3 regions of the Kitasatospora sp. Ki12 genome follow, and region 2 is predicted to be linked to each of the others. Evidence: riboswitches for the same ligand, from Rfam matches in the RefSeq annotation. Region 2 holds a riboswitch; each other region holds the start of a gene.
The links. A riboswitch is a leader RNA that binds a small molecule or an ion and turns the genes downstream of it on or off. The one in region 2 is predicted to bind cyclic di-AMP.

Region 1 (7,537 bases), on a different contig from region 2:
ACGGCGGAGGGCACCCGGTAGGCGTCGCCGCTCAGGCCCGCCAGCGCCGGGAGGGCGGCGACGGCCAGCAGACCGGCCGCGCGCGCGGCGGCGTTGTTGACCCCGCTGGCGATGCCCGCGTGCCGGACCTCGACGGCCGCCAGCACGGTCGCGGTCAGCGGCGCCACCAGGAGGGTCATGCCGCAGCCCATGACGGTGACGGCGGGCAGCACGTCCGCCCAGTAGGAGGAGCCCGCACCGGCGCGCAGCATGAGCAGCACCCCGGCGGCGCAGAGCAGCGGGCCGATCGTCAGCGGGATCCGCGGGCCGATCCGCTTGCCGAGGCGCGCGGCGCGCGAGGACAGCGCGAGCATCAGCACGGTGATCGGCACCAGGGCGAGGCCGGACACCAGCGGGGAGAAGCCGGCGACGATCTGCAGCTGCACGACCAGCAGGAAGAACACGCCGCTGAACGCCGCGTAGACGCAGAGGGTGACCAGGTTCACGGCGGTGAACAGCCGGGAGGAGAACAGGCCGAGCGGCAGCATCGGCTCGGGGGCCCGGCGCTCGACGACGATGAAGGCGGCACCGATGGCCAGTCCGAGCACGCCGCTGACCCAGACCGTGGCGGACACGCCCTCACCGGCGGCGGTCAGGGCGTAGGTGATCGCGCCGAGCGCGAGCGCGGCGAGCACCGCGCCGAGCACGTCGAAGCGGCCGGAGGCGCCCTCGTCCCGGCTCTCCGGGACGTACCGGGTGGCGACGGCGATCACGGCGGCGGCGAGCGGCAGGTTCAGCAGGAAGATCCAGCGCCAGCCGGGGCCGTCCACCAGCCAGCCGCCGAGGAAGGGGCCGACCGCCGCCGACACCCCGCCGAGGCCGGACCAGAGGCCGACGGCCGCCGAGCGGTCGTCAGGGTGGAAGACCGCCTGGAGCATGGCGAGGGAACCGGGGGTGAGCAGCGCCCCGCCGATGCCCTGGACGGCCCGGGCGGCGACCAGCACGTGGATGTCCGGCGCGGCGGCGCAGGCCGCGGACGCGACGGCGAACCAGACCACGCCGATCAGGAAGACCCGGCGCCGCCCGTACCGGTCGCCGAGCGCGCCGCCGAGCAGGATCAGGCCCGCCAGGGTGAGCAGATAGGCGTTCAGGGTCCATTGCAGCGACGCCAGGGAGGCGCCGAGGTCGGCGCCGATCCGGGGCAGGGCGACGTTCACCACGGTGCCGTCGAGCATCGCCATGCTGGAGCCGAGCACCGTCGCCAGTAGTACCCAGCGACCCTGCGCGGTGCCCAGGCGCAGGGTGCCGGCCTCGGAGGTGGCCACGGCTCGATCCTCCGCCCCGCGGGGCGTACGTGACAAGGGTCACCGGTGGGTGTGTCGGGGGTGGCGGTGCGTGAGCGGACGGCAGCGCAGTGCCGACGACTTCGGCGCAGGGTCGTGGATCAGTGGCGCGGCGTAAATGGATTGTGTACGCACCGTACAGCGGATCATTCGGAGGGTGACCGGCGCAGGGGGGATGGTTGCCCGTTCAAGAGATCGACATTGCTTCACCCGAACGGATGGGTTTTAGTTCAGCGACCGCCCGGCCAGTCCGGACGGATCCTCCGGGCGGAACGCCGAATCCTGCCGCTGCCCGGTGGTTCGATCTGAACTCTGTACGGCAGGAGCGGGGGACCCACAGGTAAGTCGCCGGACCGGAGTTCGCGCCTCAGGGCGCGGGCGTCCAGGGCCGGCTTGGGGTGAAGCCGCGCATGCGGCCGGGCAACTCCAGCCCGAACCCGACAGCTCACCTCGCAGGCGTCGGAGAGGAAACTTCCATGCCTGCTCAGGCTCGTCGTATCGCCCTGCCCCGCGCCGCCCGCATCGGCATCGCCACCGCCGTCACCGGTGTCTCCTTCGTCCTCCCGCTGGTCACCGCGGTGAGCGCCCAGGCCCACACCGCTCCGGCCGCCCCCTCCGCCCCGGCTGCCGCCGCCACCGTCGCCGACGCCAAGCCGGCCGGCCAGGCCGCCCCGGCCGCCGCGCACGAGAGCTACCGCGTCATCAGCGGCGACACCCTGTCCAAGATCGCCGACGCCAAGCACGTCGACGGCGGCTGGCAGGCGCTGTACGAGCAGAACCGCTCGGTCGTCGGCGCCAACCCGAACCTGATCTACCCGGGCCAGCAGCTCGCGCTCGCCGGCCACGCCGCGGCCCCGTCCGCGGACGCCGCCCCGGCCGCCCCGGCGAAGCCGGCCGCTCCCGCCGCCCAGACCGCCAAGCCGCAGGCCCAGGTCCAGGTCAAGACCGAGGCCGCCAAGCCGGCCGCCCCGGTGCAGACCCAGGTTCAGACCGCCGCCCCGGCCCAGGCCGTGACCGCCGCTCCGGTCGCCGCGACCTCCGGCTTCGTCGCGCCGCTGGCCAACCCGCAGCTCGGCACCGCCTACGGCGTGGCCGGCTCGATGTGGGCCTCCGGCCACCACACCGGCCAGGACTTCATCGCCTCCACCGGCACCCCGCTGCGCGCCGTCGCCAACGGTGTCGTGGTCAAGGCCGGCAACGGCGGCGCCTACGGCAACGAGGTCGAGATCAAGCTCGCCGACGGCCACTACGCCGAGTACGCGCACCTCTCCGTGATCGGCGTGACGATCGGTCAGACCGTCACCGTCGGTCAGCAGATCGGCCTCTCGGGCGCCACCGGCAACGTGACCGGCCCGCACCTGCACTTCGAGATCCGCACCGGCTCGGAGTACGGCTCGGACATCGACCCGGTCGCCTACCTGCGCGCCCACGGCGTCGCGCTCTGACCCCTCCGGGGTTTCAGTAACCACCGCTGCTGCGGAGCGAATCGATCCTCCGGGATGGTCATGTCGGGTGACCGCTCGACCGGGTGATCGCCGCACAGTGGTCATGGGCGCGGGACACGCCCAGGCCGGCCCGGCTCGCGGGACAATCCTCCCTCGCGAGCCGGGCCGGCCGTTGTCGTTTCCGGGTGCGGCCGCTGCTGTGCGTGCGAGGGGTTGCCGGCCCGGTCAACTCCCCTGCGGGGGAACGGCGGTGGGCCCGGTTCAGCTCCGGTGGGCCGGCTGGCCGTACCGGGCGGCGGCCAGCAGGTCGTGCATCCGGTGGCCGAAGTCCTCGGTGTCGCGGGCCGGTTCGGGGAAGACCAGGCGGACGTCGCGGTGGCCGTCCGGGTGGTCCAGGCGCAGCACCAGGCCGTGGCGGTCGAGGGCGAGCGGGCGGACGTCCGGGTTGCGGACGAGCAGTACCGGGTCGAGCAGCCGGGTGAGGACGTCGAGCGCCTCGGCGTGCTCGTCGGCGAAGTGGGTGAGCATCGCGGCCTCGTGGCGGGCCATCGGGTCGGCGGCGGCGAGGGCGAGGTCGGCGCCGGTGACCGCGCCGGTGCGGTACGGGGTGGCGAGGACGGCGTGGGCGACGTCCACGTGCAGGTGGACGCTGAGGCCGTCGTCGGCGAGGTGGGCGAGGTGGAGCCGGCCGGCCAGGGTGAGGCGGGCGCGGACGCGGTCGCGGACGGCGACGGGGGAGACGTCGGTCACGTCGAGGACGACGGCGAGGCCGTCGGTCGCCTGGGCGGCGGCCAGGGTGAGCGGGGCGTCCAGCGGGGCGCGCAGCCGAAGGCGGGAGCCGTGGGCGGAGACCGGGGTGTCCAGGTCGTGGTGCTCGCCCAGGGCGCGCACCGTGAGCGAGGAGGCCGTGCTGAGCAGGCTGTGGATCCGCTCGGCGGTGGTGGGCTCGGGGACCTCGGCGTCGCCGGTGGGCAGGCTCATGGGCGGACCTCCAGGTAGTTAGGTGAGCCTAACCTAATGTCGCCGTCGGGGTGTGGCAAGCGGGACACCGGAACTCGCCGTGGGGGGCATGCCGTGGGCCCGGACATGCCGAGGGCCCGGACGCGGCGTCCGGGCCCTCGGGGTGGCGGGAGTGTCAGCCGATGACGGCCTGGGCGTCGATCTCGACCAGCATCGGCTCCTGCGGGAGCTCGACGAAGACGGTGGTGCGGCAGGGCTTCACGCCGCCGGGCTTGATGTTCTCCTCGATGAACTCGGCGTAGACCTCGTTCATCAGCGGGAAGTCGGCGCGCTTGGTGAGGTAGACGCGGAACATCACCACGTCCTCGATCGTGGCGCCGCCGGCCTCGACGATCGCCTTGACGTTCTCCAGGGTGCGCCGGGTCTGCGCCTTCACGTCGCCGCGGTGGAGGTACTCGCCGGTCCCCGGATCCTGCGGGCCCTGGCCGGAGACCTGCAGGATCGGGCCCTTGCGCACGCCCTGGGAGAACGTCCAGGCGGGGGCGGGGGCGCCGTCGGTGCGGATCTCGACCTTCCGGTCGGTCTGGGGGTGCTCGGCGGACATGGGACTCCTCGGAGGTTCTCGACGGTTCGTCAGTGGTGGTCGGGGCGGCCGCAGTCGGCCGAGACGGCGCGGGCGGTGGCGAGCAGCTGCGGGAGGAGGTCCAGCACCCGCTCGTACGGGAGCACGACGTCCGGGACGGAGATGGAGGCGGCGGCGACGACCCGTCCGCTGGCGTCCCGGATCGGCGCGGCCACGCAGTTGATGAAGGCCTCGTACTCGGCGCGGTCCTGCGCCCAGCCCTGGAGGGCGACCCGCTCCAGCTCGGCGAGCAGCGCCTCGGGCGAGGCGAGGGTCCGCTCGGTGTGCGGGGTGAAGTCGATCCCGGCCACCACCCGGCGGCGCTCGGGCAGCGGCAGGTCGGCCAGCAGCACCTTGGAGACGGCGGCGCTGTGCAGGGCGGCGCGCAGGCCGATCCGGGAGTACATCCTGACCGGGTGGCGGGAGTCGAACTTGTCGATGTAGACCACCTCGCCGCCCTCGTACGCGGCCAGGTGCACGGTCTGGCCGGTGGCGGCGTTCAGCTCGGCCAGGTGCGGGGCGGCGATCCGGCGGACGCCGCGCTGCTCCAGGGCCAGGCCGGAGAGGGCGAACAGGCCGGCACCGAGGTGGTAGCGGTAGGCCGGGTCGCGGTAGACGAATCGTTCCTCTTCGAGGCTCTGGAGCAGCCGGAGCACGGTCGTCTTGTGGACGCCGAGCACCTCGGCGAGCTGGTCGAGGGAACGTTCGCCCTCGCCGAGCTCGGCGAGGATGCGCAGGGCGCGGCTGACGGTCTGGCTCATCGTGCTCCGCTTCGAGGGCTGGGGGTCCCGCTCATTGTGCCGGGGCCCGGTCGGCCGGTGTGCGGGGCCCGGGTGGTGCGCCGGGTGCCGCCGGCAGGCGGGGGCGGGCCGGTGATGCCGTCCGGGGGCAGGGCCGGGCCGGTGATGCCGTCCGGGGGCAGGGCCGGGCCGGTGATGCCGTCCGCGGTGACCCGGGTGGCGGCCCAGTGCGCGGGGGAGGCGTCGAGCAGGGCGGCCACCACGGCGGCGGGCGGCAGTTCGGCCTGGTCGCCGTGGGCGGTCAGCGCGCAGGCCGCGCTCAGGTGGCCGAGCCGCAGCCGGCGGCGCTGGTCCAGGCCCCGGAGGGTGCCGGCCAGGTAGCCGGCCGCGAAGGCGTCGCCCGCGCCGGTGGCCTCGACCACCTCGACGGCGAGGGCCGGTTCGGTGACCGCGGTGCCGTCCCGGTCCAGGGCGGTGACCTGCCGGTCGGCGTCCTTGACCACGAGCGTGGCGGGGGTGGGGAAGCGGCGGCGCAGCGCGGCCGGGTCCCCGGTGCCGAAGGCGGCCTGGGCCTCGTCGGAACCGAGCAGCAGCAGGCCGGCGGCGTCCAGCAGCGGCGGCAGCACCGCCGGGTCGCGGTCCCGCCAGAGCGCGGGGCGCCAGTTGAGGTCGAAGCTGACCGTCCGGGTCGGCCGGCGGTCGGCGAGCAGGGCGTGCAGCAGGGCCAGGCAGTCGTCGGAGAGCGCGGCCGTGATGCCGGACAGGTGCAGCAGGCGGGCACCGGCCAGCAGCGCGGCGGCGGCCGGGTCGGCGAGCAGGGCGGGGGAGAGCGCGGCGGCCGCGGAGCCGCGCCGGTGGTAGTGCAGCCGGCTGCGGCCGGGGCCGAGGTCCCGGTCGTGGCCGGTGGTGCCACCCACCTCCTTGAGGTAGAGGCCGGTCGGGCGGTGCGGGTCGACCGCGACGGCCGAGACGTCCACACCGCGCGCGGCGACCTCGGCGACCAGCCGGCGGCCGAAGCCGTCGTCGCCGACCCGGCTGATCCAGGCCGTCGGCACGCCGAGGGCGGCCAGCGCCCCGGCCACGTTGGACTCGGCGCCGCCGACGGCGAGCCGGAAGTTCTCCACCGACTCCAGCGGTCCGGGGCGGTCCGGGAGCAGCACGGCCATCGACTCGCCCAGGCACACGGCCGTCGGGGCCGGGCCCGGGGTGTCCTGTCGCGGCATGTGCGGGGCTCCTCGTCTGCGGCCGTTCCGTCGAGAGCGGGCCGGCTCCGTCGACCGGGGCCGTGGGTCGACTCCGGGACCGACTCCGTGGGCCCGGTCCGTCGCCTGGTCCACTGGTCCACCGGCCGGGTCCGGTGGTGGGGGCCGTGGGCGGGTCCGGTGAGCGTGGGTCAGTTCCGTTGACCGTGATCCGGCGCCGATGCTAGAACCGTGCTGCCAGCATGTGCAACCCGCGTTGCACATGTTGCAACATGGCGGATGGAGGAAGACGGTGGAGCAGACCTTCGCGAGCGCCGGCACCGGACCGGGCATCGCCGGCGGAGCGGTGGCGGCCCTGGCCGACGAACCGCTGGACTGGCGGTTCAAGGCCGCTCCACCCGAGTCTCCCCCGGCCTGGCGGCCGGGAGGTGCCCCCAGGGGACGCACCGTACGGGAGTGGCTGGCCGACGGCCCGACCCTCTCCTCGCTCGGCACCCCGCTGCTCACCCTGGACGGCGCCGCGCTCGACCACAACGTCCGCACCATGGCCGACTGGTGCGCCAAGGCCGGCGTCACGCTCGCCCCGCACGGCAAGACCACCATGGCGCCCGCCCTCTGGCAGGCGCAGCTCGACGCCGGAGCCCACGGCATCACCCTCGCCAACCTGCCCCAGGTGCGGGTCGCCCGGGCCTTCGGGGTGCGGCGGATCCTGCTCGCCAACACCCTGCTCGACCCGGCCGGGCTGGCCTGGCTCGCCGACGAACTGGCCGCCGACCCGGCCTTCGCCTTCCTCTCCTGGGTTGACTCCGCCGAGAGCGTGCGGCTGATGGACGAGGCGCTGCGCGCCGCCGGGGCCGAGCGGCCGGTCGAGGTGCTGGTCGAACTCGGCGGCCCCGGCGGGCGGACCGGTGCCCGCGGCGTGGACGCCGCCGTCGAGGTCGCCGCCGCCGTGCTGCGCGCCCCCACCCTGCGCCTCGCGGGCGTCGGCGGGTACGAGGGCGCGCTCGCCCACGACGCCACGGCCGACGGACTGGCCACCGTCCGGGACTACCTCCGCACGCTGGCCCGGCTGCACGGCCGGCTCGCCGGCGCCTGCCCGGACGACGCGCCACCGGTGGTCACGGCCGGCGGCAGCGCCTACTTCGACCTGGTGGTCGAGGAGTTGGCGGCACTCCCGGACGCCCTCGTGGTGCTCCGCTCCGGCGCGTACGTCGCCCACGACGACGGCTTCTACCGGGGCATCTCA
Region 2 (7,537 bases):
GAAGGCGGGCGCGCGCCCGGTGGCCTCGGTGCTGCTGCTGAACCGGCTGTCGCGGCCCTGAGTGCGGACCGGGCGGAATGCGGCCTGGTCAGCGTCGTTTCCGCGATGGTGTGCGGGTCCCGTGAAGTCAGTGTGGGAAACGGAGTTCACGCCTACGGGGGAGTAGCAAAACGGATAGATCTTCACTAGGGTCTGGCGTCAAACCTATTTTCCGGAATCTCATCAGATCAGGTGAGTCCGATGGAAGAAGGAGCTGCTCCCTTGGCCTCCCACCGCCGTCCGAAGCAGGCGAGCCGCGCCCGGGTCTCCGTGCTCACCGCTGCCGCTGCGACCGCGGTCGCCCTCTCCGCCCAGGTCGCCGCGCACGCCGCGCCGCAGCCGAACAAGACGGACGTCAAGGCGCAGATCGACCAGCTCCAGGAGGAGCAGGAGCAGGCGGCGGAGAAGTACAACGGCGCCAAGGAGCGGGCCGACCAGCTGCGCAAGCAGGCCGACCAGCTGCAGGACCAGGTGGCCCGGGGTCAGGAGCAGATGACCCAGCTCCAGGTCGGCCTGGCCGAGGTGGCGGGCGAGCAGTACCGCACCAACGGCATCGACCCGTCCGTCCAGCTGATGCTCTCCTCCGACCCGTCGGGCTACCTGGACAAGGCCTCCACCGTCCAGCAGGCCAGCACCACCCAGGCCGAGGCGCTCAAGTCGCTGCTGGACCAGCAGCGCCGGCTGGACCAGGAGAAGACCGAGGCGGCCGCCGTGCTGGCCTCGCTCGACACCACCACCAAGGACCTGAACCAGGCCAAGTCGGACGTCAACACCAAGCTGAAGGCCGCCCAGGACCTGCTGAACTCGCTCAGCGCCGCCGAGCGCAACGCCCTGAAGGCCCAGCAGGCGCAGGACGAGCGCGCCTCCCGCGGCAGCGAGCGGGTCGACCTGAGCAACCTGCCGCCGGCCAGCGGCTACGCGGCGGTGGCCCTCGCCAAGGCGATGAGCAAGCAGGGCTCGCCGTACGTGTGGGGCGCCACCGGTCCGAGCACCTTCGACTGCTCGGGCCTGATGGTCTGGGCGTACGGCCAGGCGGGCGTCTCGCTGCCGCGCACCTCCCAGGAGCAGGGCCACTACGGGACCCGGGTGCCCTCGATGGACCAGGCCCAGCCCGGCGACCTGGTGATCTACGGCGGCGACATGCACCACGTCGGGATGTACATCGGCAACGGCATGGTGGTCCACGCGCCGCACACCGGTGACGTCGTGAAGGTGATGAAGGCCGACGCGATGCCGATCAACACCATCCGCCGGGTCTGACGGCCCGACACGCCGAAGAGGACCCGTCCGGGCCCTGTGATCCGCGCCACCCTCCGACGGGGGTGGCGTTCGGGTTTTCGACCGCTTCGCGCTCAATGGGTGAGACCTGATCAGCCTTGCGTACGGCGGCGGTCACCAACGGTCATTTTCACAAAAGAACTTGGGTAATCTTCCGTCTTTTTTCTGACAAGGATTTGAACCGATCACGGTTCAGTTACTAGGGTCATGCTCCGAACCACCGCACTGTCGATCGCCCAGCCAGGGTGGCGGCGGTGGTTACCGCCGAGTTCGCGAGGCAGCGGGGCAGGACGAAGCGACTGCCCGACAGGGGAGCCCAGTGGTCGGGGGCGCTGCGCAGCGGAGCCGGGGAACCACGTTCCTCCGGGGTGAATCGGTGCCAGGTCGGCCGTTGCGACGGCCGTGAGGCGCCGTAGGGCATGCTTCCGGCCCGAACCCGTCAGCTCACCCGGTAGGCGGACGTAGGAAGAAGGAGTCCGCCTTCGTGGCGTCCCATCGTCGTCCCAAGCCAGCCGGCCGCGCCCGTGTCTCGATCCTGACCGGTGTCGCTGCCGCAGCCGTCGCCCTCTCCGCGCAGTCCGGCGCCCACGCCGACCCGCAGCCGACCAAGGACCAGGTCAAGGAGCAGGTCGACCAGCTCAACGAGCAGGCCGAGGTGGCGACCGAGCAGTACAACGCCGCCCAGGAGAAGCAGCAGGCCCTGGAGAAGCAGGTCGCCGGCCTGCAGGACCAGGTGGCCCGCCAGCAGGCCCAGGTGACCGACCTGCAGGGCGGCCTCGCCGAGATCGCCGGGGAGCAGTACCGCAACGGCGGCATATCCCCGACCGTCCAGCTGATGTTCTCGTCCAGCCCGGACACCTTCCTCACCCAGGCCGGTGCGCTGAACCAGGCCGGTGACACCCAGAAGAACCAGCTGAAGCAGCTCCAGGAGCAGCAGCGCAAGCTCGACCAGGACCGCTCCGAGGCCCAGGGCAAGCTCGCCGAGCTGGAGTCCACCACCACGCAGCTGAAGGCCTCCAAGGACGAGGTCCAGAACAAGCTGAAGGCGGCTCAGGACCTGCTCAACACCCTGACCGAGCAGGAGCGCCAGGCGCTGCGCGCGGCCGAGGAGAAGGCCGCCGCGGACGCCAAGGCCCAGGCCGACGCCGCGAAGGCCCAGCAGCAGGCCGCCGAGCGCGCCTCGCGCGACAACAGCCGCACCGACCTCGCGGCGCCCTCGTCCACACCGGTCGCCAAGCTGCCCGCCGCCGGCAGCTCGCGCGGTGCCGCCGCGCTGTCGGCCGCCGCCTCCAAGGTCGGCAGCCCGTACGTGTGGGGCGCCACCGGCCCGAGCTCCTTCGACTGCTCCGGCCTGATGGTCTGGGCGTTCAACCAGGTCGGCGTCTCGCTGCCGCGCACCTCGCAGGACCAGGCCCACGCCGGCACCCGGATCGGCACCGACCTGTCCCAGGCCCAGCCCGGCGACCTGCTGATCTTCTACACCGACGCCCACCACGTCGGCATCTACGCGGGCAACGGCCAGGTGCTGCACGCGCCCAAGCCGGGCGCCTCGGTCCGCTACGAGGCCGTCAGCAACATGCCGCTGTCCGGCATCGTGCGGGTCTGATCCCCGCTCCGCGCCTCCGGGCCCGGTCTTCCGTCACGGGAGGCCGGGCCTGCGGCTTTTCCGGCGGATCGGGCTGATGTCCGATTGCGGGTCAAATATTCGGGTCCGGAGGGGTTTGGACTCGCTTGCCCGGACTCGCTAACGTCTGCCACCGGACTCCCGCTCCACGGCCGCCCGCAGTGGTGCGGCGGCGGGGGCCGCGACGCCGGATTGGAGCCGCTGCAGCATGCCCGTGCACCGCCGTTCCCAACTGCTCGCCCGCGCGCTGGTGCTGACGGCGGCGGCGACCACCGCGCTGGGCGTGGCGACCGGCGGCAGCGCCCAGGCCGCCCCCGGCAGCCCCGACCCGGCCGACCGCAAGGACGTCAAGGCGCAGGTGGAACAGCTCTACGACGAGGCCGAGCAGGCGTCGGAGAAGTCCAACGCGGCGCAGGAGGCCCAGCGGCGGCTCCAGGGCGAGACCACGATCCTGCAGGGCGAGATCGCCGTCGCCCAGGACCAGCTCAACGAGTTGCGCGGCGACCTGGCGACCGTGGCCGGGGCCGAGTACCGCGGCGGCGGGATGACCCAGACCGCCCAGCTGATGCTCTCCCCCGACCCGGAGGGCTACCTCGCCCGCGCCCGCGCCCTGGGCCAGGCCACCGAGCGGCAGCGGGAGACGCTGCACGAGCTGGTCACCCGTCAGCGCCGGCTCGACCAGCGGCGCACCGAGGCGACCGGCAAGCTCGCCGAACTGGACGAGGCCCGCCGCTCGCTCGCCGACAGCAAGCAGCAGATCCAGCAGCGGCTGGCCAAGGCGCAGAAGCTGCTGAACGGCCTGGGGGCGGCCGAGCGGGTCCGGATGGTCGCCCAGGACGCCAGGGACGCAGAGCAGCGCGCCACCCGCGGCACCGACCGGCTGGACCTCGGCTCCACCCCGCCCGCCTCCGAGCGGGGGGCCGCCGCGCTGGCCGCCGCGGTGCGGATGGTCGGCTCGCCGTACGTCTACGGGGCCACCGGGCCGCGCGCGTTCGACTGCTCCGGTCTGATGTACTACAGCTGGCGGCAGGCCGGAGTGACCCTGCCGCGCACCTCGCAGGCCCAGGCGTCCGCCGGCCAGCGGATCAACATCTCCGACGCGCGACCGGGAGACCTGGTGATCTTCTACCGGGACATGCACCACGTCGGCATGTACGCCGGCGGCGGCGTGATCGTGCACGCCCCCTACCCGGGCGCCAGGGTCCGCTACGAGAGCGTCAACGCCATGCCGATCTCAGGGGTGGTCAGGCTCTGAGCTCGCCGCCGTCCGACCCCCGCGACCCCCACCCGATAGCCCGGCCCCGCCGCGCGCTGTCCCGGCGGGGTGCGCTGCTGCTCGTGGCCGGCGGGCTGGCCCAGCTGTCGCTGCCGCCGGCCGCCCCGGCGGCACCCGCCCGGCAGGCCGCCGACCGGCGCGCCGAGGTGGCCGCGGCGCTGGCGGAGCGGGCGGCCTCGCTGTCCTCCCGGTCGGGGCTGCCGGTGGCCGAGGCCGGGTACCGCGACCTGGTGCTCGCCGCCGGCGGCGGCCCGGACCGGCTGACCGCCGCGGCCGACCTGGCGGTCCGGATCGCCGGGTACGACGACCACCCCGTGGTGTACCCGCGGCGGATCGAGCTGGCCCGGGCGGCGGACGGCTGGCGGGTCGAGCGCGAGGAGAGCGCGAGCGGGCCGCCGGCGCTGTGGGACTTCGGCCCGGTGCGCGCGGCGCCGGGCGCGCGCTGCCTGGTGCTCGCCTCCGCCGACGGCCCCGACCCGGCCGGGCTGGTCGAGGTGGGGGACCGGGCGGTGCCCGCCGTCGAGGAGCTCTGGGGCGGCGGCCGGCCCGGCCGGCTGCTGCTCGAACTGCCCGCCACCGAGGAGCGGTTCGCCCGGTTGCTGGAGGGCGACCCGGCGAGCTGGACGGACATGGCGGCGGTCACCGTGGCGGCCCCCGGCGCGCCCCGGAACACCCCGGCGGACCGGGTGCTGGTCAACCCCGAGGCGTACGGGCGGCTCAGCGCCTTCGGCCGGCAGGTGGTCATCACCCACGAGGCCACCCACGTCGCGACCAGGGCCGACACCCGGGCCTGGACACCGCTCTGGCTCTCCGAGGGCGTCGCCGACTGGACGGCCTACCGCGACTCCGGCCGCGGCCCGCGGCAGATCGCCCCCGAGCTGGCCCGGGACGTCGCCGCCGGGAAGGCCCCCACCGAGCTGCCCGAGGACCGGGACTTCACCGCCGGCGCCCCCGGCATCGCCCAGGCCTACGAGCAGTCCTGGCTGGCCTGCGAGCTGATCGCCCGCCGCTACGGGCCGCAGCGGCTGATCGCCTTCTACCGGGCGGTCGGCGCCGACGACGGGCAGGGCGAGGACCGCGAGCGTCGTGCGGACCGGCTGCTCCGCGCCGAACTGGGCCTCGGCCTGGCCGAGTTCACCCGGCTCTGGCGGGAGGACGTGGCGGCGCTGAAGGACTGACTCTGGGCTGGGACGCGTCAGCGCCGCTGCTCGGCGGGCGCGCCGCCCGGGTGGTCGATGCCGTCCAGCAGGTCCTGCTCGTACGCGATGCCGGGGCGGACCGGGTAGCCGGCGGTGGGTTCGCGGTCCAGCACCACGGTCGGCGGCAGCGGCGCCTCGCCGCGGCTGGAGCGCCACAGCCGGACGCAGGAGAGCACGGCGGCGGCCAGCAGCAGCAGGTTGCGCGCGGCCAGGACGGCGATCGCGCCCGGGTCGCTGGCCAGGACCTGGGTGAACATCGTCGGGAACTCGACCAGCGTCAGCGGGCAGGCGAGCAGGATCAGCAGGGCCACCGGCCGCTGGCTGCTGCCGCGCACCGTCAGGCAGACCGCCGCGACGCCGACCAGCCAGACCAGGTACTGCGGGCTGATCACCCGGCTGGTCACCACGAAGATCAGCAGCGCGCACAGCGCCGCGTCGTACATGGTGGCCGCGTTGCGGCGCTTGGAGGTGAAGCGCCAGAACAGCAGCCAGAGGAAGCCCAGCACGGTGCCGGCCATCATCACCTTGCTGATCACGCCGACCCACGGCCCGAGCATCTCGGGGGAGCCGTAGTTCATGGTGACCCTGCCGTCCCAGCCCCCGGCGATCCGGGCCAGGTGCAGCGGCAGCGCGCCGACCGACTCGACCTCGATGCCGCGGTCCTTCTGGAAGGCCAGGAAGTCGAAGGCGCCGTTCATGCCCGCCGCGAGCAGGAAGCCGATCGAGACGGCGGTGGCCCCCGCGAGCGTCCAGGAACGGCGGGTGCGGCGGCCGGAGGGGGTGCCGATCAGGCCGAGCAGCGGCCAGACCTTGACGATGCCGCCCAGGCCCAGCAGCAGCCCGCCGACGGCCGGCCGGCGGATCAGCGCCAGCAGCCCGGCCAGCGCGACCGCGGTGACGATGACGTCGAAGCGGTTGTAGATCATCGGACCGAGCAGCGGGACGCCCACCACCCACATCCAGGCGCCGGTCAGCGCCCGGCCCCGGCGCAGGCCGGTGCGGACCAGCAGCGCGGCCGCGGCGGCGTCGGCGATCCCGCAGATCACCCAGAACGAGACCAGGTACGACCAGGGCAGCAGGCCCGGCAGCAGGATCACCAGGGCGGCGCCCGGCGGGTACTGCCAGGTCACGTCGTCGAACGGGAAGGTGCCGGTCTGCAGCACGCCGTACCAGGCGTGGTAGATCATCCACACGTCGGCGGTGACGTCGCCGCCGGGCGACTTCAGCACACCGGTGATCAGCAGCACCAGCAGCGTCCGGGTGGCCACCCAGGTCGCGCCGAGAGCGGCGAGCGCCCCGAGCGGGCGGCCGAGCCGGCCGCGCGAAGAACCGGGCTCGGTGGCCGGGGCCAATTCCACTGCGCTCCCTCGTTCGTCTCGTACGTCCCCACCGGAGGCGTCGTACCGACGGACGCCCGGGCCACGCGCTGTCGCGGCCTAGGTACTAGGACTGACCCGGGGGTCAAACGGTTGCCGTGTGCGCTTCCGTTCCCGGTGGGTCATGGTGTTGACCTATCGTACGGATCACCCAGCGGTACACCGAGCACCCCCCCGACCGAGCGAGCCGTGGCCTGATGCACAGAACCTTGATCGTCACCAATGACTTCCCGCCCCGACCGGGCGGCATCCAGGCCTTCGTGCACAACATGGCCGTCCGTCAGCCCGCCGGAAGCGTCGTGGTGTACGCCTCGACCTGGCGGGACGGCAGCGAGGTGCGGAGCTTCGACGCCGAGCAGCCGTTCCCGGTGATCCGGGACCGGACGAAGGTGATGGTTCCCACACCCCGGGTCACCCGGCGGGCCGCCGAGATCCTGCGCGCCGAACGGTGCGACTCGGTCTGGTTCGGCGCCGCCGCCCCGCTCGGCCTGATGGCGCCCACGCTGCGCCGGGCCGGGGCCGGGCGGCTGCTCGGCATGACGCACGGGCACGAGGCCGCCTGGGCCCAGCTGCCGGTCTCCCGGCAGCTGCTGCGCCGGATCGGCGCGGGCACCGACGTGCTGACCTACCTGGGCGAGTACACCCGCTCCCGGATCGCCGCCGCGGTCGGGCCGGAGGCCGCGGCCCGGATGGTCCAGCTGCCGCCGGGCGTGGACGAGACGGCCTTCCACCCCGGCTCCGGGGG
Region 3 (7,537 bases), on a different contig from region 2:
TCGCCGAGCGGGCCGGACTGGCCCGCGGGCTGCTCTCCTACTACTTCGACGGCAAACGGCTGCTGATGCAGTCCGCGACGCACCGGATGATGCACCAGGCGCTCTCCGGCGCGCTGGCGGAACTGGTTCCCGGCGCCACCCCCGAGGACCGGCTGGCCCGCGCCATCGACGCCGTCCTCGCACTGGCGATGGAACACCCCCGGGTGATGCGCTCGCACCTGGCCCTGATCCTCGACCCGGACACCGGCGCCTTCGTCCAGGACCCGGAGCAGCAGCAACTCGGCGCGATCCTGCAGGGACTGCTGCGCGACTGGGGCGCGCCGGACCCGGTCGCCGAGCACGCGGTGCTGCGCAGCGCGCTGATGGGCGGGTGCATCGGGGTGCTGCTGCCGGGCGCCGAGATCCCGCTGGCCCCGATCAGGGCCGACCTCTTCCGCCGCTACGACCTCGCCTGGCACCTCGGCCGCCCGCCGCAGCCCCACCCGCCGGAACGCGAAAGGCCGCCGGCCCGCGGCTGACGGCGGGTGGGCGGCCTGGCGGTGGCGGCCTCGCATCGGCGACCTGGCGGTGACGGCCTCGCATCGGCGACCTGGCGGTGGCGGCCTACTGCCCGGGGGCCCGTGAGGGAGAGACCTCACCGACCCCGGGTGGCAGCGGCTCAGCGCTCCTTCAGGATCGAGGCGAGCAGGTCTATGGTGCGCTCCGGCGTGAGGCTGTCCACGCAGAGCCGCTCCATGACCTGGATGTAGGCGTCCACGTCGTCCCGCTTGTCCAGGTAGAGCGCGCTGGTGAGCTGCTCCAGGTAGACCACGTCCGCGAGGTCCTGCTCCGGGAAGCGCAGGATCGTGAACGCACCGGACTCGCCCGCGTGCGCGCCGAAGCGGAACGGCATGACCTGGATCACCACGTTGGCCTGCTCGGCGACGTCGATCAGGTACTGCACCTGACCGCGCATCACCTTGGGCCCGCCGACCGGCCGGCGCAGCGCGGCCTCGTCGATGACCGCCCACAGCCGCGGGCTGCCGCCCTCGGTCAGCAGCTTCTGGCGGCGCAGGCGGAGGCTGACCCGCCGCTCGATCTCCTCCTCGCTGATGACCGGCCGACTCTGGCCGAAAACCGCCCGTGCGTACTCCTCGGACTGCAGCAGCCCGGGGATGAACTGCACCTCGTAGGTGCGGATCAGCTGGGCGGCCTCCTCCAGGCCGACGTAGGTCTGGAACCAGCCCGGCAGCACGTCGTTGAAGCTGTGCCACCAGCCGGACTTGTTGGCCTCGCGGACCAGGCCGAGCAGGGCCTCCCGCTCGATGCCGTCGTCGACGCCGTACAGGCTGAGCAGGTCGGCGACGTCGCGCTCCTTGAAGCTGACGCGCCCGAGTTCCATTCGGCTGATCTTGGACTCGGAGGCCCGGATCGCGTAGCCCGCGTCCTCGCGGGTGATGCCGCGCGCCTCACGCAGGCGACGTAGCTGCGAGCCGAGGAGGATCCGGCGGACCATCGAGCCGCCGCCCGGCTGAACTGTGGTCATGCGGTCGAAACCTCCACCTAGGGCAAACAGCGCACAGTCTGCCATCAGTTGAGCGCTCACGGTGCCGATACTGACGGATGTTCCTATCAGTTCCGCACTCCTCACACCAGGATGCACGTGCATCCGGCGCTTGCATATGCCAATAGTGCGACTGCACGTGAATCGACTCTTGCATCTGCAGTGAGCGCACACCACCATGGTGCACGTGCACCTGCACATCCCTGGCAATCCCGCGGGTTCCGCGTCCACCCCACGCGCGACTCCGTGCACCGGCCCGACGGCGTCCCCCGCGCCATCGGGCGTTCGAGTGCGCGCGCGCCTGGTCGAGGGAGCGGCCGAGCGGCCGAGCGAGTCGGAGGTGACCGGCATGACCCCGGCGGGTCCAGCCGTGTCCGCCCCCTTATGGGAGGAGCTCTTCATGAGCACCGGTACGGCTTTGGCGGTTGACCCCCATGTGGTCACCTGTACGCTCGCTCCTCGCTTCGAAGCCGTCAGAACCGCGCGCGACTTCGCCCGGACCACGCTCCAGCGCTGGGGACTGCCGGAGCTGTTCGACGACGTCGCGCTGGTGGCCTCGGAGCTCGTGACGAACGCGCTCCGGCATGCGATCGGCGCACGGCCCGACCCGACGGGCGGCGCCCCGGGCGAGTACGACTTTCCCACACAGCCGACCCCGGACGGGCGGCTGCCGATCCGAATAAGCCTGGTGCACCGCGCACCCCAGGTGGTCTGCGCGGTCAGCGATCCGAGCAGTGCCGGCCCGGTGGCCAGGGAAGCGGACTTCGTCGCCGAATCCGGCCGCGGACTGCACCTGGTGGAGTCCTTCAGCCGCTCCTGGGGCTGGCACCCGCTGGGCAGCGGCAAGGTGGTCTGGGCCATGTTCGAGGCGGAGCCGGCGGACGGCGCGTTCGACCCGCACGCGGGGGTCGGTGGCCGTTCGGCACTGGACGCGCTCGGCGGGCCGTTCGACGCCGGTGGGCGGCACCGGCGTTCGGCCTAGCGGCGGCGCGACGGGTAGCCGGCCGAATGCCCGGTCGAGTGGCCGGTCGAGTGGCCGGTCGAGTGCCTGGCCGAGTGACCGGTCGAGTGGCCGGTCGAGTGGCCGACCGAGCGTCTGGCCGAGGGAAGTCCCGGGAGGACCACACCCCGGGCCCTTCCGCATGGCCCGGTCGACGGACCGCACCGCAGGGCCGCCCCGGACACGCGCCGGAAGGGCGCCCGGGAAGAGACCCGCGAGGACACCCGGGCGAAGACCCGGCAAAAGACAAAGGCCGTCGTGGTGTCGGCACCCACGACGGCCCCCCGATGGTGAAGCACGGCGGCCGGTCAGACCGCCAGGTGGTCGAACTCCCCGTCCTTGGCCCCCAGCAGCAGGGCCGCGATCTCGGCCCTGGTGTAGATGAGCGCCGGACCGTCCGGGAAGCGCGAGTTGCGCATCGCCACGTCGCCACCCGGCAGGGCCGCGAACTCGACGCAGTTGCCCTGGGAGTTGCTGTGCAGGCTCTTCTGCCAGACCACCCCCTGGAGATCGGCGGCGGCCATCCCGTTGTAGGTGTCGTACGAGCCGTGCGTGTGCTGCGAATCCTGCGAGTCGTGCGAGTCGTGCATAGAAATCTCCCGAAGAGCTCCGGAGTTGTCGTCCAGCGCGGCGCCCCCGGCACCGCCGAACGAACGGACCGGCCCCGTACCGGCCCGGCACAACGCCTCACTTGACGCGATGATAGCCGCAGTGCACGTGCATCAGCACGGGACATTGCAGGTGCACGGGCCTTTTCACCCGGAGCCCCGAAGTCTTCACGGGGCCTTCTCCTGACGGTACGTAAACGGACATAGCCGATGGAATCGTCGAGCCTCCGATAACCGGCCGTGAGCGGTTCCCCGCTGAATGTTGATCTTCGGATGCCGGGAGTCGCATCTCTGTGACGCTCCGTCAGGCGACCTGGAGCCTGTGAGACATCTCACGCGCCACACCTGCAACGCCACGCGTCATTGAGTACGTCAAGGCAATGGTCCGCGCCCGCACGGGGGTTGGGTGAGGAATGTCCGAATTGTCGGCAAACCGACCGGATCGACACCGCGGGCACACCGGATCCGCACCCCGGCCGCGCGCAACCCGTACGGCAGCCGACTGCAGGCCTGACGGGCCGATGTCCTACGATCTCCGGCATGAGCACCGCAGCCATCCCGGGCGCGCCACTGCCCGTCCGCACTCCAGGCTCCCGTGCGCGGGGGCGCCACCGTCGTCCCGAGCGCCCCGAGATCCCCTCCGGCGCCCCGGCGCTGGTGCTGGCCGTGCCCGCGGCCGCCGGGCCCGAGTCCCGGTCGGTCGTCGAGGAGCTGCTCTCGATCGTCCGCAGCGAGCACAACGGCGTCCAGGCCGCCGTCGGCTACCTGCCCGGCGACTCCGCCGAGGCCGGGGGCGGCGAGGACCGCACCGTCGCCGAACTCCTGGCCCTGGCCGCCGAGGCCGGGCTGCCGATGCCCGTCCTGGTGCCGCTGGTGCCCGGCCCGCACGGCTTCCTGACCGAACTCCACGCGCTCGCCGCCGAGTACGGCGCCCCCGTCACCGACGCGCTGGGCCCGCACCCGCTGCTCGCCGAGGCCGTGCACGTCCGCCTCTCCGAGGCCGGGCTGGCCCGCGCCGACCGGGCCCGGCTGTTCGCCATCGCGACCGCCGCGGACGGCGTGGTCCTGACCACCGTCGGCGGTGAGGACGCGGCCGCCGCGGCCGGCATCACCGGCGTGCTGCTGGCCGCCCGGCTGGCCGTCCCGGTCGTGGCCGCCGCCCTCGACGTGCCCGGCTCGGTCGCCGCGGCCGTCAACCACCTCAAGGAGACCGGCTCCCAGCGCCCCGCGCTGGCCCCGCTGGTGATCGGCCCCGAGGCCGACTCCGAGCTGCTCGCCACGGCCGCCGAGGAGACCGGCTGCCCGTCGGCGGCTCCGCTGGGCGCCTACCCGACCGTCGGCCAGCTGATCGCCTCCACCTACCTGGCCGCGCTGCCCGCACCGTCCGCCGAGGACCTGGCGCGCGCCGAGGCGGAGGCCGCGGCCGCCGCCGGGGCCGAGGGGGCCGTCGAGGGCGTCCGCGGCGCCCACGCGGCCGCCGAGGGGCCAGTCGGGCAGTAACTGGACACCGCGCGCCCTTCCGCGCGCTCACGGGGCCCGGAACGACTTCCGTTCCGGGCCCTTTCGTCGTTCCCGCCGCACCTCGCGCGCCCTCCGCGTCCCACCCGCCACGCGCCGCGCCCCACGCGCCACGCCCCATGTCCTTGCGGCTTGCACCGTACGAGAGTTAAGCGGGCAATGAAATGTAATGTCCGTTCTGGTGTTTTTCGGCGTAAATGGCAGGCGCACCCCCCGGCGCTCGAATCCCGGACACTCCCCCGGTCCGGCGAGTGCGCCGCATTGTGCTTCGACACACCGTCACGCCACGTCTGAGGCGAAGACAGTTGTGGGCATCCGCAAAAGGATTGCCGGAAAACGATCATTTCCGATCATGATCGATAGCCATTTTGGCAGTTCCCGCTAAACCGTGATGCGCGTCACAGGTGTTTGCAGTTTGAACTTAAGTCTGCTTAACGTGCTCCCCGTTCGTGGCCACACGGACCCAGTTCATCCGCGACGCCGAGTCCTGCCGTCGGATGTCCTGGCAGCGCGAAAACGCATCACGGCAGGAGCGGGGGACCCACAGGTAAGTCGCCCCGGACCGGTCTTCGGAACGGTCCAGGGCTAGGGGTGAAGCCGCGCAGCGCGCGGCCGGGCAACTCCAGCCCGAATCCGACAGCTCACCTCGCAGGCGTGGGAGAGGATCGCGTCTTCATGCTGCCCACCAATGGCACCCGTCTGTCCAGCCGCACCCGTCGCGTGATCGCCGCCATCGGCGTCGCGGGCGTCGGCCTCACGATCCCCTGCCTCGTCACCGGCACCGCCTCCGCCGCCTCCGTCGCCACCTGGGACAAGGTCGCCGAGTGCGAGAGCGGTGGCAACTGGGCCATCAACACCGGCAACGGCTTCTACGGCGGCCTGCAGTTCACCTCCAGCACCTGGTCGGCCTTCGGCGGCTCCGCCTACGCCTCGCGCGCCGACCTGGCCACCAAGGACCAGCAGATCTCGGTCGCCGAGAAGGTCCTCGCCTCGCAGGGCCCCGGCGCCTGGCCGGTCTGCTCCGTCAAGGCCGGCCTGACCAAGGGCGGCGCCCCGGCCGCCGTCGACACCTCGGCCGGCTCGACCGCCGCCAAGCCCGCTGCTCCGGCCGCTCCGGCCGCCAAGCCCGCCGCCCCGGCCGCCAAGCCGGCGCAGACCCCGGCCCCGGCCGCCAAGCCGGCCAAGCCGGCCGCGCCCGCCCAGGACGACGCGAAGGCCGCCACCGGCTCCGCGACCAGCGACTGGGCCCAGAAGGGTCACCAGTGGACCCAGGACGGCGACTACACCGTCGTCGCGGGCGACTGGCTGTCCTCGATCGCCGACAAGCACAACGTGCAGGGCGGCTGGCAGCGGCTGTACGACCTCAACCGCGCCACCCTGACCGACGGCCCCGACACCATCTACCCGGGCCAGCACCTGTCCTTCGGCGACGGCCAGGCCCAGCAGTCGGCCTCGACCGACCAGGCCGCCACCACGGGCAAGTCCGGCTCGGACTTCACCTGGTTCAACCGCTCGCAGAAGTCCGGTCAGTCCGCGAACGGCGGTTCCGTGAACGCCCAGCCGGCCGCCCAGACCCAGGCCCCGGCCGCCAAGCCCGCCGCCCCGGCGCAGACCCAGGCCCCGGCCGCGACCGGCAGCATGGCCGCCGCGGTCTCCTTCGCCGAGTCCAAGGTCGGCCAGGCCTACGTCTACGGCGGCACCGGCAACGGCGGCTGGGACTGCTCCGGCCTGACCCAGGCCGCGCTGCGCGCCGCGGGCATCTCCGTCCCGCGCGTCGCCGCCGACCAGGCCGCCGCCAGCACCCACGTCTCGCTGGACAGCCTGCAGCCGGGCGACCTGCTGTTCTGGTCCAACAACGGCCAGGACTCGGGCGTCTACCACGTCGCGATCTACGTCGGCGGCGGCAAGTACGTCGAGGCCGCCAACCCGAGCGCGGGCGTGCGCGAGATGACCGTGGCCGCCTGGGCCCCGGACTTCGCCGGCCGCGTCTGAGCACGACGGGCAGCCGAAGGCTGAGCCGCCCCCGGGGAGAGTCCGATCGCTCCTCCCCGGGGGTTCCGGCATGCCCGGGAGGTCGGGCGGGCCTGGAAGGCCGGGCGGGCCCCGGCCGCTTCCCCTGCGAGGCCCCGGGGTTCCGGCGAATTCCGTGGTGGAACCCCGCGCGGGCGGGCATGCTGCTGCTCTGCACCCGAGGAGGAGTCACATGGCCCAGGTCACCGTCACGCTCGACGCGAACCTCGCGATCGACGCGATGATGCTCTCCGGTACCAAGAACCCGCAGGACGCCGTCGAACTGGTCCTGCGCGACTACCTGGCCCGCGGCCGCCGCACCGAGACCCGTACCGGCGAATCGGCCGACGGCCACCGCCTCACCGTCGACCGCCCCACCGCCCAGGAGGGCTGAATCCCCCGCCCGCGAGGGCCGGCCCGTCGCGAGTGAGGGCCCACCGACCGCACGCCGAAGGGCCCCGGAGAGCCAACTGCCCTCCGGGGCCCTTCAGTCGGTCGTACGGCCGGTTCAGCGCGCGCAGGCCCCGGTCGAGCCGCGCATCACCAGCTCCGGCTGGAACATGAACTCCCCGCGCTGGGCGGCGTTCCCGCCGACCTCCTCCAGCAGCGCGTCCACCGCGGCCGTGGCCATCGCCTCGACCGGCTGGCGGATCGTGGTCAACGGCGGCTCGGTGAAGGCGATCAGCGGCGAGTCGTCGAAGCCGACCACCGACACGTCCTGCGGCACCGACAGCCCGCGCTGCCGCACCGCCCGGATCGCCCCGAGCGCCATCATGTCGCTCCCGCAGGCGATCGCCGTGCAGCCCTTGTCGAGCAGCGCGCCGGCCGCCGCGTGTCCGCCCTCCACGCTGAAAAGCG

Region 1: it holds a riboswitch for cyclic di-AMP, as region 2 does, so the genes downstream of both, ACYP53_RS35525 (M23 family metallopeptidase) here and ACYP53_RS16965 (C40 family peptidase) in region 2, are expected to answer to the same signal.
Region 3: it holds a riboswitch for cyclic di-AMP, as region 2 does, so the genes downstream of both, ACYP53_RS36220 (transglycosylase family protein) here and ACYP53_RS16965 (C40 family peptidase) in region 2, are expected to answer to the same signal.

What each region holds. Positions count from the first base shown of each region.
Region 1 covers NZ_BAAIHT010000003.1:1,103,632-1,111,168, reverse strand. The annotation lists gene ACYP53_RS35530 (MFS transporter) at 1-1,304, opposite strand, end outside; cyclic di-AMP (ydaO/yuaA leader) riboswitch at 1,616-1,796, shown strand; gene ACYP53_RS35525 (M23 family metallopeptidase) at 1,799-2,767, shown strand; gene ACYP53_RS35520 (DUF2470 domain-containing protein) at 3,029-3,748, opposite strand; gene ACYP53_RS35515 (RidA family protein) at 3,903-4,331, opposite strand; gene ACYP53_RS35510 (IclR family transcriptional regulator) at 4,361-5,110, opposite strand; gene ACYP53_RS35505 (sugar kinase) at 5,107-6,312, opposite strand; gene ACYP53_RS35500 (alanine racemase) at 6,584-7,537, shown strand, end outside.
Region 2 covers NZ_BAAIHT010000001.1:3,831,840-3,839,376, forward strand. The annotation lists gene ACYP53_RS16955 (NYN domain-containing protein) at 1-61, shown strand, start outside; gene ACYP53_RS16960 (C40 family peptidase) at 262-1,299, shown strand; cyclic di-AMP (ydaO/yuaA leader) riboswitch at 1,638-1,791, shown strand; gene ACYP53_RS16965 (C40 family peptidase) at 1,802-2,923, shown strand; gene ACYP53_RS16970 (C40 family peptidase) at 3,150-4,196, shown strand; gene ACYP53_RS16975 (hypothetical protein) at 4,280-5,395, shown strand; gene ACYP53_RS16980 (glycosyltransferase 87 family protein) at 5,413-6,774, opposite strand; gene ACYP53_RS16985 (glycosyltransferase family 4 protein) at 6,990-7,537, shown strand, end outside.
Region 3 covers NZ_BAAIHT010000003.1:1,265,293-1,272,829, forward strand. The annotation lists gene ACYP53_RS36195 (TetR/AcrR family transcriptional regulator) at 1-518, shown strand, start outside; gene ACYP53_RS36200 (helix-turn-helix domain-containing protein) at 659-1,525, opposite strand; gene ACYP53_RS36205 (ATP-binding protein) at 1,944-2,525, shown strand; gene ACYP53_RS36210 (DUF397 domain-containing protein) at 2,852-3,133, opposite strand; gene ACYP53_RS36215 (sirohydrochlorin chelatase family protein) at 3,692-4,651, shown strand; cyclic di-AMP (ydaO/yuaA leader) riboswitch at 5,177-5,337, shown strand; gene ACYP53_RS36220 (transglycosylase family protein) at 5,345-6,661, shown strand; gene ACYP53_RS36225 (hypothetical protein) at 6,873-7,073, shown strand; gene ACYP53_RS36230 (LacI family DNA-binding transcriptional regulator) at 7,188-7,537, opposite strand, start outside.